DNA from 3 places in the Streptomyces sp. AF1A genome. Region 1 is predicted to be linked to each of the others. Evidence: predicted binding sites of a transcription regulator. Region 1 holds the regulator's gene; each other region holds the start of a gene.
The links. Region 1 encodes HrcA, which represses chaperone genes, less so after heat shock. Its sites were predicted from a motif close to TTNGCACTCNGNNNNNCNGAGTGCNAA; they were not measured.

Region 2: the regulator HrcA is predicted to act here: its motif matches at 1,558-1,584, upstream of groES (co-chaperone GroES).
Region 3: the regulator HrcA is predicted to act here: its motif matches at 1,972-1,998, upstream of groL (chaperonin GroEL).

The regions. Positions count from the first base shown of each region.
Region 1 covers NZ_JBLEBI010000090.1:13,232-16,502, forward strand. Annotated here, with positions in the region: gene ACLU3S_RS22535 (DUF3097 domain-containing protein) at 1-751, opposite strand, end outside; gene ACLU3S_RS22540 (MBL fold metallo-hydrolase) at 786-1,508, opposite strand; gene hrcA (heat-inducible transcriptional repressor HrcA) at 1,672-2,688, shown strand; gene dnaJ (molecular chaperone DnaJ) at 2,689-3,271, shown strand, end outside.
Region 2 covers NZ_JBLEBI010000092.1:12,414-15,684, forward strand. Annotated here, with positions in the region: gene ACLU3S_RS22790 (polysaccharide deacetylase family protein) at 1-663, shown strand, start outside; gene ACLU3S_RS22795 (polysaccharide deacetylase family protein) at 660-1,475, shown strand; gene groES (co-chaperone GroES) at 1,731-2,039, shown strand; gene groL (chaperonin GroEL) at 2,162-3,271, shown strand, end outside.
Region 3 covers NZ_JBLEBI010000003.1:32,455-35,725, forward strand. Annotated here, with positions in the region: gene ACLU3S_RS01810 (MFS transporter) at 1-171, shown strand, start outside; gene groL (chaperonin GroEL) at 186-1,808, opposite strand; gene ACLU3S_RS01820 (cold-shock protein) at 2,108-2,311, opposite strand; gene ACLU3S_RS01825 (MoaD/ThiS family protein) at 2,754-3,029, opposite strand; gene thrC (threonine synthase) at 3,026-3,271, opposite strand, start outside.

The sequences.
Region 1 (3,271 bases):
CCCCGGTGTTCTCCGCCGGCCAGCCCAGCGTCCGGCACACGCCCGTCTTCCAGTCCTGCCCGCGCGGCACCTTCGGCCACGCCTCGATCCCCAGCGCCGACGGCTTCACGGCCTCCCAGATGTCGATGTACGGGTGTCCCACCACCAGCGCGTGGTCACTGGTCACCGACTCCGCGATCCGCCACTCCTTCGTACCCGGCACCAAGTGGTCCACGAGCACGCCCAGCCGCGCGTCCGGACCCGGGGCGAACTCGGCCACGATCGCCGGCAGGTCGTCCACGCCCTCCAGGTACTCCACGACCACGCCCTCCACGCGCAGGTCGTCGCCCCAGACCTTCTCGACGAGCTCGGCGTCGTGCCGGCCCTCGACGTAGATGCGGCCGGCGCGGGCCACGCGCGCCCGTGCGCCGGGGACGGCGACCGAGCCGGAGGCGGTGCGGGCGGGCCGTACCGGGCCGCCGGACGAGGGGCGGACCAGGGTCACCACCTTGCCCTCCAGCAGGAAGCCGCGCGGCTCCAGCGGGAACACCCGGTGCTTGCCGAAGCGGTCCTCCAGGGTCACCGTGCCCGCCTCGCAGCGGATCACCGCGCCGCAGAACCCGGTGCCGGGCTCCTCCACCACCAGTCCCGGCTCCGCCGGCACCTCCGGCACGGGCCGCTGCCTCTTCCACGGCGGGGTCAGGTCGGCGGAGTACACACGAGGGCGCGGGCCCTCGCTGGAGGCGCGGTGGCGGGAGACGGGTGGGCGCATTCGGATGACGATAGGAGAAGCCGCACACCCGCGCTCACGACACGCCGAAACGCGCTGCCAGGGCGTCCCGTTGACGCCGTACGAAGCCCGCGTCCACCACCGCGCCGTGACCGGGCACGTACAGCGCGTCGCCGCCGCCGAGGGCCAGCAGCCGGTCCAGGGCGTCCGGCCAGCGCGAGGGTACGGCGTCCGGGCCCGCCTGGGGCTCGCCGGACTCCTCGACCAGGTCGCCGCAGAAGACCACCTCCGGGGAGCCGGGCACCAGCACCGCCAGGTCGTACGCGGTGTGGCCGGGCCCCACGTTGGCCAGCAGCACCTGCCGGCCGGCGCCCAGGTCGAGCGTCCACTCGCCGGAGACCAGGTGCCGGGGCGCGGCCAGGGCGTCCACCGCCTCGTCCGCGTCCGCCGCCGGCAGGCCGTTCCTGATCGCGTCCAGGCGCAGCTCCTCGCGCTCGTACGCGAGCACCGCGTCGACGCCGACCGCCGCGTACACCTGGGCGCCGGCGAACGCCGCGGCGCCGAAGACATGATCGAAGTGGGGGTGGGTCAGCGCGAGATGGGTCACACGGTGGCCCGCCAGCCGCTGCGCCCGCTCCCGCAGCCGCGCGCCCTCGGCCAGGCTCGAACCGGCGTCCACGACGAGCGCCGCGCCCTCGCCGACGACCAGTCCCGCCGTGCAGTCCCAGCCGGGCAGCCGGCACCGCCCGGCCCCCGCGGACAGCCGCTCCCACCCCAGCTCTTCCCAAGTCACCGTCATACCGCGACGCTAGCCGTACGACCAGCTGAGGCGGGACCGACCTTGCCCCGGGTGTACCCCACAGCCGTACACTGGGCCGGGGAGCGCTGGCACTCGCGTGCGAAGAGTGCCAGGCCTCGGGGAGCCGCGGACAGACGGGACGACATGCTGGAGGTGCGCGCGGATGCTCAGTGAACGCAGGCTGCAGGTGCTGCGCGCGATCGTCCAGGACTATGTCGGCACGGAGGAGCCCGTGGGCTCCAAGGCGCTCACCGAGCGGCACAACCTCGGCGTCTCCCCGGCGACCGTCCGCAACGACATGGCGGCCCTGGAGGACGAGGGGTACATCGCCCAGCCGCACACCAGCGCGGGGCGCATCCCCACCGACAAGGGCTACCGGCTGTTCGTGGACAAGCTGGCGGGCGTCAAGCCGATGACCGGGCCCGAGCGCCGTGCGATCCAGAACTTCCTGGAGGGCGCCGTCGACCTCGACGACGTCGTGGCGCGCACGGTGCGGCTGCTCGCGCAGCTGACCCGGCAGGTCGCCGTCGTGCAGTACCCGTCCCTGACCCGGTCCACCGTGCGGCACGTGGAACTGCTCTCGCTCGCCCCCGCGCGCGTGATGCTCGTGCTGATCACGGACACCGGCCGGGTGGAGCAGCGGATGGTCGACTGCCCGGCGCCGTTCGGCGAGACGTCCCTGGCGGATCTGCGCGCGCGGCTGAACAGCCGGGTGGCGGGCCGCCGCTTCACGGACGTGCCGAAGCTGGTCGAGGACCTGCCGGACGCCTTCGAGGCCGAGGACCGCGGTACGGTCTCCATGGTGCTCTCCACCCTTCTGGAGACACTCGTGGAGGAGAACGAGGAGCGGCTGATGATCGGCGGCACCGCCAATCTCACGCGCTTCGCGCATGACTTTCCCCTCACGATCCGGCCCGTCCTGGAGGCCCTCGAGGAGCAGGTCGTGCTCCTCAAGCTCCTCGGCGAGGCCAAGGATCCGGGCGTGACCGTGCGCATCGGGCACGAGAACGCCCATGAAGGACTCAACTCCACCTCCGTGGTGTCGGTGGGCTACGGTTCGGGCGGCGAGGCGGTTGCCAAGCTCGGCGTGGTCGGACCGACCCGCATGGACTACCCGGGAACGATGGGAGCGGTACGCGCAGTGGCACGGTACGTCGGACAGATCCTGGCGGAGTCGTAAGTGGCCACGGACTACTACGCCGTTCTCGGCGTGCGCCGCGACGCGTCGCAGGAAGAGATCAAGAAGGCCTTCCGGCGGCTCGCCCGCGAGCTGCACCCGGACGTCAATCCGGACCCGAAGACCCAGGAGCGGTTCAAGGAGATCAACGCCGCCTACGAGGTGCTGTCGGACCCGCAGAAGAAGCAGGTCTACGACCTCGGCGGCGACCCGCTCTCGCAGTCCGGCGGCGCCGGTGCGGGCGGCTTCGGGGCCGGCGGCTTCGGCAACTTCTCCGACATCATGGACGCGTTCTTCGGCACGGCGTCGCAGCGCGGCCCGCGCTCGCGCACCCGGCGCGGCCAGGACGCGATGATCCGGATCGAGGTCGAGCTGGACGAGGCGGCCTTCGGCACGACCAAGGACATCCAGGTCGACACCGCGGTCGTCTGCAACACCTGCAACGGCGAGGGCGCGGCCCCGGGCACGTCCGCCCAGACGTGCGACATGTGCCGCGGCCGCGGTGAGGTCTCCCAGGTCACCCGGTCCTTCCTGGGCCAGGTCATGACCTCCCGGCCCTGCCCCCAGTGCCAGGGCTTCGGCACGG
Region 2 (3,271 bases), on a different contig from region 1:
CCGCCGCCGCCCAAGGTGAAGCCCCGCATCACGGCCCGCCCCGGGTTCGAGGTGAGCCACCAGGTCGACTGGGATCTGCCGCCCGTCTTCACCACGGTCCCCACCACGAACAAGGTCGTCTTCCTCACCATCGACGACGGCTCGGAGAAGGATCCCCGGTTCCTGCAGATGATGCGGGACCTGAAGATCCCGTACACGGCCTTCCTCAGCAACTACCTGGTGAAGGACGACTACGGCTACTTCCGCACGATGCAGTCGTACGGGAACACCCTCAACAACCACACCCTGCACCACCCGTACCTGCCGGGCCTGTCCTACGAGGAGCAGAAGCACGAGATCTGCGACATGCAGGACATCATGCAGAAGCAGTTCGGCAAGCGCCCAAGGCTCCTCCGGCCGCCCTACGGCAACTACAACCAGGACACCCTGGTCGCCGCCAAGTCCTGCGGCATCAAGTACGCGCCGATCTGGAACGAGGAGGTGTACGTCGACCACTGGGAGTTCCGCGAGGACGACCAGCGGCTGCGCCCCGGCGACATCGTCCTCACCCACTTCCGCGGCCGCGACGAGTGGGACGGCACGATGGTGGACGACATGCGCCGCTTCCTGAACAAGGTCACGCGCGAGGGCTACGCCGTGGCCCGCCTGGAGGACTACCTGTGAGGCGGGTGCGGGGCCCGGCCGCGGCCCTCGCCGCGGCACTGCTCCTCGCGGGCTGCGCCCCGTCCGTCGACCCCATCGAACGCCTGGGCAAGAAGGCGGCCGAGGGAGTACGCCCGCACCGCCCCGCCCCCGCCCAGCCCTATCGGCACTGGGGACTGACCGAGCCGCTCGCCCGGCCCCCCGTGCCCGCCGCCCACCCCCTCGGGGTGCACCCGGGCGGCCGCACCCTGCCCCCGGTCGTCGACCACGTCCCCACCCGCGACCGGGTCGTCTTCCTCACCTACGACGACGGCGCCGAGCGCGACCCCCGCTTCGTCTCCATGGTCCGCGAACTCCGGCTCCCCGTGAGCATGTTCCTCACCGACAGCGTGGCCGGCCCCGGCTACGGCCACTTCGCCCGCCTGCACGCCGCCGGCGCCGGCCTCCAGAACCACACCCTCGACCACCGCGCCCTTGCCGGACTGCCGTACGCCGGCCAGCGCGCCGAGATCTGCGGCCAGCAGGACCGGCTCCGATCGCGCCTCGGCGTCCGGCCCCGCCTCTTCCGGCCGCCCTACGGCACGTACGACACCACCACCCTGCGAGCGGCGGCCGACTGCGGCATCTCCTCGGTCGTCCTCTGGCGGGCCGCCATGACCCCGACCGACCTCGTCTACCGCCGGGGCCCCCACCACCTGCGCCCCGGCGACATCGTCCTGGTCGGCCCGGACGAGGCGACGGGACCGAGCCTCAGGGAACGCACGGCGAGGGTCCTGCGCAGGGTGCAGCAGCGGGGACTGACGGTGGGGCGGCTGGAGGACTACCTGAACTGACCGGCAACGGCGTCGACCGGCCCGTCCGGCGCGCACGGAGGGACCCGGCGCCGACGGGATTGCGCCGACGCGCCGCACGGCATTGGCACTCCGCTTGACCGAGTGCTAATCGCAGTCATAGTCTCGGCACTGGCACTCCCCCCTGGAGAGTGCCAACAACGCGACGGGCAGGTCCGGCACCCGCGACGACGGATCGACCTGGTCGCCACCTCAGACAGTTAACCCCGTGAGATCTCCGAAGGGGGAGGTCGGATCGTGACGACCACCAGCTCCAAGGTTGCCATCAAGCCGCTCGAGGACCGCATCGTGGTCCAGCCGCTGGATGCGGAGCAGACCACCGCCTCTGGCCTGGTCATCCCGGACACCGCGAAGGAGAAGCCCCAGGAGGGCGTCGTCCTGGCCGTGGGCCCGGGCCGCTTCGAGGACGGCAACCGCCTTCCGCTCGACGTCAAGGTCGGCGACGTCGTGCTCTACAGCAAGTACGGCGGCACCGAGGTGAAGTACAACAACGAGGAGTACCTCGTGCTCTCGGCTCGCGACGTGCTCGCGATCATCGAGAAGTAATCACCCCGAGCACCTTTTGCTCTTGAGCTGCGCCCCTGGCCCCTGCGACCGATAACGAAGCCGGGCGCCCGGGGCGCAGTCGTCTTGTCACCCATATTTTTTCCGAGAGGGCTCCCGCTGTCATGGCGAAGATCCTGAAGTTCGACGAGGACGCCCGTCGCGCCCTCGAGCGCGGCGTCAACAAGCTGGCCGACACGGTGAAGGTGACGATCGGCCCCAAGGGCCGCAACGTCGTCATCGACAAGAAGTTCGGCGCCCCCACCATCACCAACGACGGTGTCACGATCGCCCGCGAGGTGGAGATCGAGGACCCGTACGAGAACCTCGGCGCGCAGCTGGTGAAGGAGGTGGCGACCAAGACCAACGACATCGCGGGTGACGGCACCACCACCGCCACCGTGCTCGCCCAGGCGCTGGTCCGCGAGGGCCTGAAGAACGTCGCCGCCGGTGCCTCCCCGGCCGCTCTGAAGAAGGGCATCGACGCCGCGGTCAAGGCCGTCTCCGACGAGCTGCTCGCCTCGGCCCGCCCGATCGACGAGAAGTCCGACATCGCCGCCGTCGCCGCGCTGTCCGCCCAGGACCAGCAGGTCGGCGAGCTGATCGCCGAGGCGATGGACAAGGTCGGCAAGGACGGTGTCATCACCGTCGAGGAGTCCAACACCTTCGGTCTGGAGCTGGACTTCACCGAGGGCATGGCCTTCGACAAGGGCTACCTGTCGCCGTACTTCGTGACGGACCAGGAGCGCATGGAGGCCGTCCTCGACGACCCGTACATCCTGATCCACCAGGGCAAGATCTCCGCCATCGCGGACCTGCTGCCGCTGCTGGAGAAGGTCATCCAGGCGGGCTCCTCCAAGCCGCTGCTGATCATCGCCGAGGACGTCGAGGGCGAGGCCCTGTCGACGCTGGTCGTCAACAAGATCCGCGGCACCTTCAACGCCGTCGCGGTGAAGGCCCCCGGCTTCGGCGACCGCCGCAAGGCGATGCTGCAGGACATGGCCGTCCTCACCGGCGCCACCGTCATCTCCGAGGAGGTCGGCCTCAAGCTCGACCAGGTCGGCCTCGACGTGCTCGGCTCCGCCCGCCGCGTGACCGTCACCAAGGACGACACCACGATCGTCGAGGGCGCCGGCAAGCCGGAGGACCTCACCGGCCGCGTCGCGCAGATCAAGGCCGAGATCGAGAACACCGACTCCGACTGGGACCGCGAGAAGCTCCAGGAGCGCCTCGCG
Region 3 (3,271 bases), on a different contig from region 1:
GCGGGCTGGCTGGCGCTCGGCGCGGGCGTCACCGGGCTGAGCCTGGTGCAGCGGCGGGCGGGCCTGCGGCGCCTGGCGACCCTCGCCGAGCCCGCCGCCGGCCCCCCGGACGCGCCCGAGGGCGGCGCCCCCTGCCATGGACAGGGAGTGCCGCCCTCGGTGAGGACGTGATCGACCGGGGTCGATCAGAAGTCCATGTCACCGCCCGGCATGCCGCCGCCGGCCGGCGCGGCGGCCTTCTCCGGCTTGTCGGCGATGACGGCCTCGGTGGTGAGGAACAGCGCGGCGATGGAGGCGGCGTTCTGCAGCGCGGAACGGGTCACCTTCGCCGGGTCGATGATGCCTTCCTTGACCAGGTCGACGTACTCGCCGGTCGCGGCGTTCAGGCCGTGGCCCGGGGTCAGGTTGCGCACCTTCTCCACCACGACACCGCCCTCGAGGCCGGCGTTGACGGCGATCTGCTTCAGCGGGGCCTCCAGCGCGATGCGCACGGCGTTGGCGCCGGTCGCCTCGTCACCCTCGAGCTCCAGCTTCTCGAAGACCTTGGTGGTCTGCAGCAGGGCCACGCCACCACCGGCGACGATGCCCTCCTCGACCGCGGCCTTCGCGTTGCGGACGGCGTCCTCGATGCGGTGCTTGCGCTCCTTGAGCTCCACCTCGGTGGCGGCACCGGCCTTGATGACCGCGACACCGCCGGCGAGCTTCGCCAGGCGCTCCTGCAGCTTCTCCCGGTCGTAGTCCGAGTCGCTGTTCTCGATCTCGGCGCGGATCTGGTTGACCCGGCCGTTGACCTGCTCGGAGGAGCCGGCACCGTCGACGATGGTGGTCTCGTCCTTGGTGATGACGACCTTGCGGGCGCGGCCCAGGAGGTCCAGGGTCGCGTTCTCCAGCTTGAGGCCGACCTCCTCGGAGATGACCTCGCCGCCCGTGAGGATGGCGATGTCACCGAGCATGGCCTTGCGGCGGTCACCGAAGCCCGGGGCCTTGACGGCGACGGACTTGAAGGTGCCGCGGATCTTGTTGACGACCAGGGTCGACAGGGCCTCGCCCTCGACGTCCTCGGCGATGATCAGCAGCGGCTTGCCGGACTGCATGACCTTCTCCAGGAGCGGGAGCAGGTCCTTGACCGAGGAGATCTTGGAGTTGGCGATGAGGATGTACGGGTCCTCGAGCGACGCCTCCATGCGCTCCATGTCGGTCGCGAAGTAGGCGGAGATGTAGCCCTTGTCGAAGCGCATGCCCTCGGTGAGCTCGAGCTCCAGACCGAAGGTGTTGGACTCCTCGACGGTGATGACGCCTTCCTTGCCGACCTTGTCCATGGCCTCGGCGATGAGCTCGCCGATCTGGGTGTCGGCGGCGGAGATGGACGCGGTGGAGGCGATCTGCTCCTTGGTCTCGACGTCCTTCGCCTGCTCCAGCAGGGCGGCGGAGACGGCCTCGACGGCCTTCTCGATACCGCGCTTCAGAGCCATCGGGTTGGCACCGGCGGCGACGTTGCGCAGGCCCTCCTTGACCAGGGCCTGGGCGAGCACGGTCGCGGTGGTCGTACCGTCACCGGCGACGTCGTCCGTCTTCTTGGCGACTTCCTTGACCAGCTCGGCGCCGATCTTCTCGTACGGGTCCTCGAGCTCGATCTCCTTGGCGATGGAGACACCATCGTTGGTGATCGTGGGGGCGCCCCACTTCTTCTCGAGGACGACGTTGCGGCCCTTGGGGCCGAGCGTCACCTTGACGGCGTCCGCGAGCTGGTTCATGCCGCGCTCGAGGCCGCGCCGCGCCTCCTCGTCGAACGCGATGATCTTGGCCATGTGAAGTGGTCCCTCCAGGACTGGGGGTGATTCCTTCGGACCGCGCCCGCGCCCGCGACGGACGGCTCGCCGGCCTCGTGGTTCCTTGCCCCACCCGGCCCGCGGGCCTCACCGACCCGGTCCTTCACTGTCACTCTCACCTTCAGAGTGCTAACGCCAATGATTAGCACTCGACCATGCCGAGTGCAAGCGCCTCCGGGGTGGAGGAGCCACCGTCAGCCTCCCGCGAACACGGCCGCGGCGCACGACGAGGGGCCCGCACCCTGTGCCGGTGCGAGCCCCTCGGTAACGAGAAACGTTCAGGCGGTGACGCGAACCATGTCGGCCTGCGGGCCCTTCTGGCCCTGCGAGATCTCGAACTCGACCCGCTGGCCCTCTTCCAGGGTGCGGTAGCCGTCCATCTGAATCGCGCTGTAGTGGACGAAGACGTCCGCACCACCGTCGACCGCGATGAAGCCGTAGCCCTTCTCCGCGTTGAACCACTTGACGGTGCCCTGAGCCATGCCTAACTCCCCTATTACTGGCCCTTGCACAGATCCACACTTCGCGGACCCGGGTCAGACCTCACCCCCCATCGGTCGGGGGCGTGCGCCGGAACGCGTCGACCGCGGCTGAATGTATCTGTCCAACTGCCGTCTGCAACAGGTCAATCGGACGAGAATTCTTGACGAGCCGGACCCGGAATGTGGCGAGAATTCGCGTGAATTCAGGGCAAGTCGGGCCCCATAAAGGCCACAAAAGCCGCATAAAACCCGCACACTTTGGCTGCTTCTTATCGGGTGTGCGGCATGAAACCAGGGTTTCCGGCGGGGGCGCCGGGAGCGCGTTCCCCAACTGTACCGCGCTCAATCACGCAGAATTGCCCCCTCCGCTTCTCTCACGGAGGGGGCAATCGGGGGAACAGTCGGTAACCACTGTTACCGACGGTAATGATCGGTCATCCGGTCAGCCGCCGGCGACGGCCGGGATGATGGAGACGCCCGCCCCGTCCGGGGTCACGGTCTGCAGGCCCTGCTCGAAGCGCACGTCGTCGTCGTTGACGTACACGTTGACGAACCGGCGCAGCTTGCCCTGGTCGTCCAGGACGCGGGCGGCGATCCCGGTGTGGTTCTTCTCCAGGTCCTCGATGACCTCGGCGAGGGTGGCGCCCTCGGCGGCGACCTCGGCCCGGCCGCCGGTGTAGGTACGCAGGATGGTGGGGATGCGAACGGTCACGCTCATGCGAGGCCAGCCTCTCGGAAGGAGTCCAGGGTCGGGCGGATGGTGGCGGTGAGGCCGGTGCCGGCCACCGCGTCGAGGGTCTTCAGGCCGTCACCGGTGTTGAGCACCACCGTGGTCTTCGTCGGGTCCAGGGTGCCGTCCTTGACCAGCTTGCGGGTCACGCCGACGGTCACTCCGCCCGCCGTCTCCGCGAAGATGCCCTCGGTGCGGGCCAGGAGCTTGATGGCGTCCACGACCTCCTC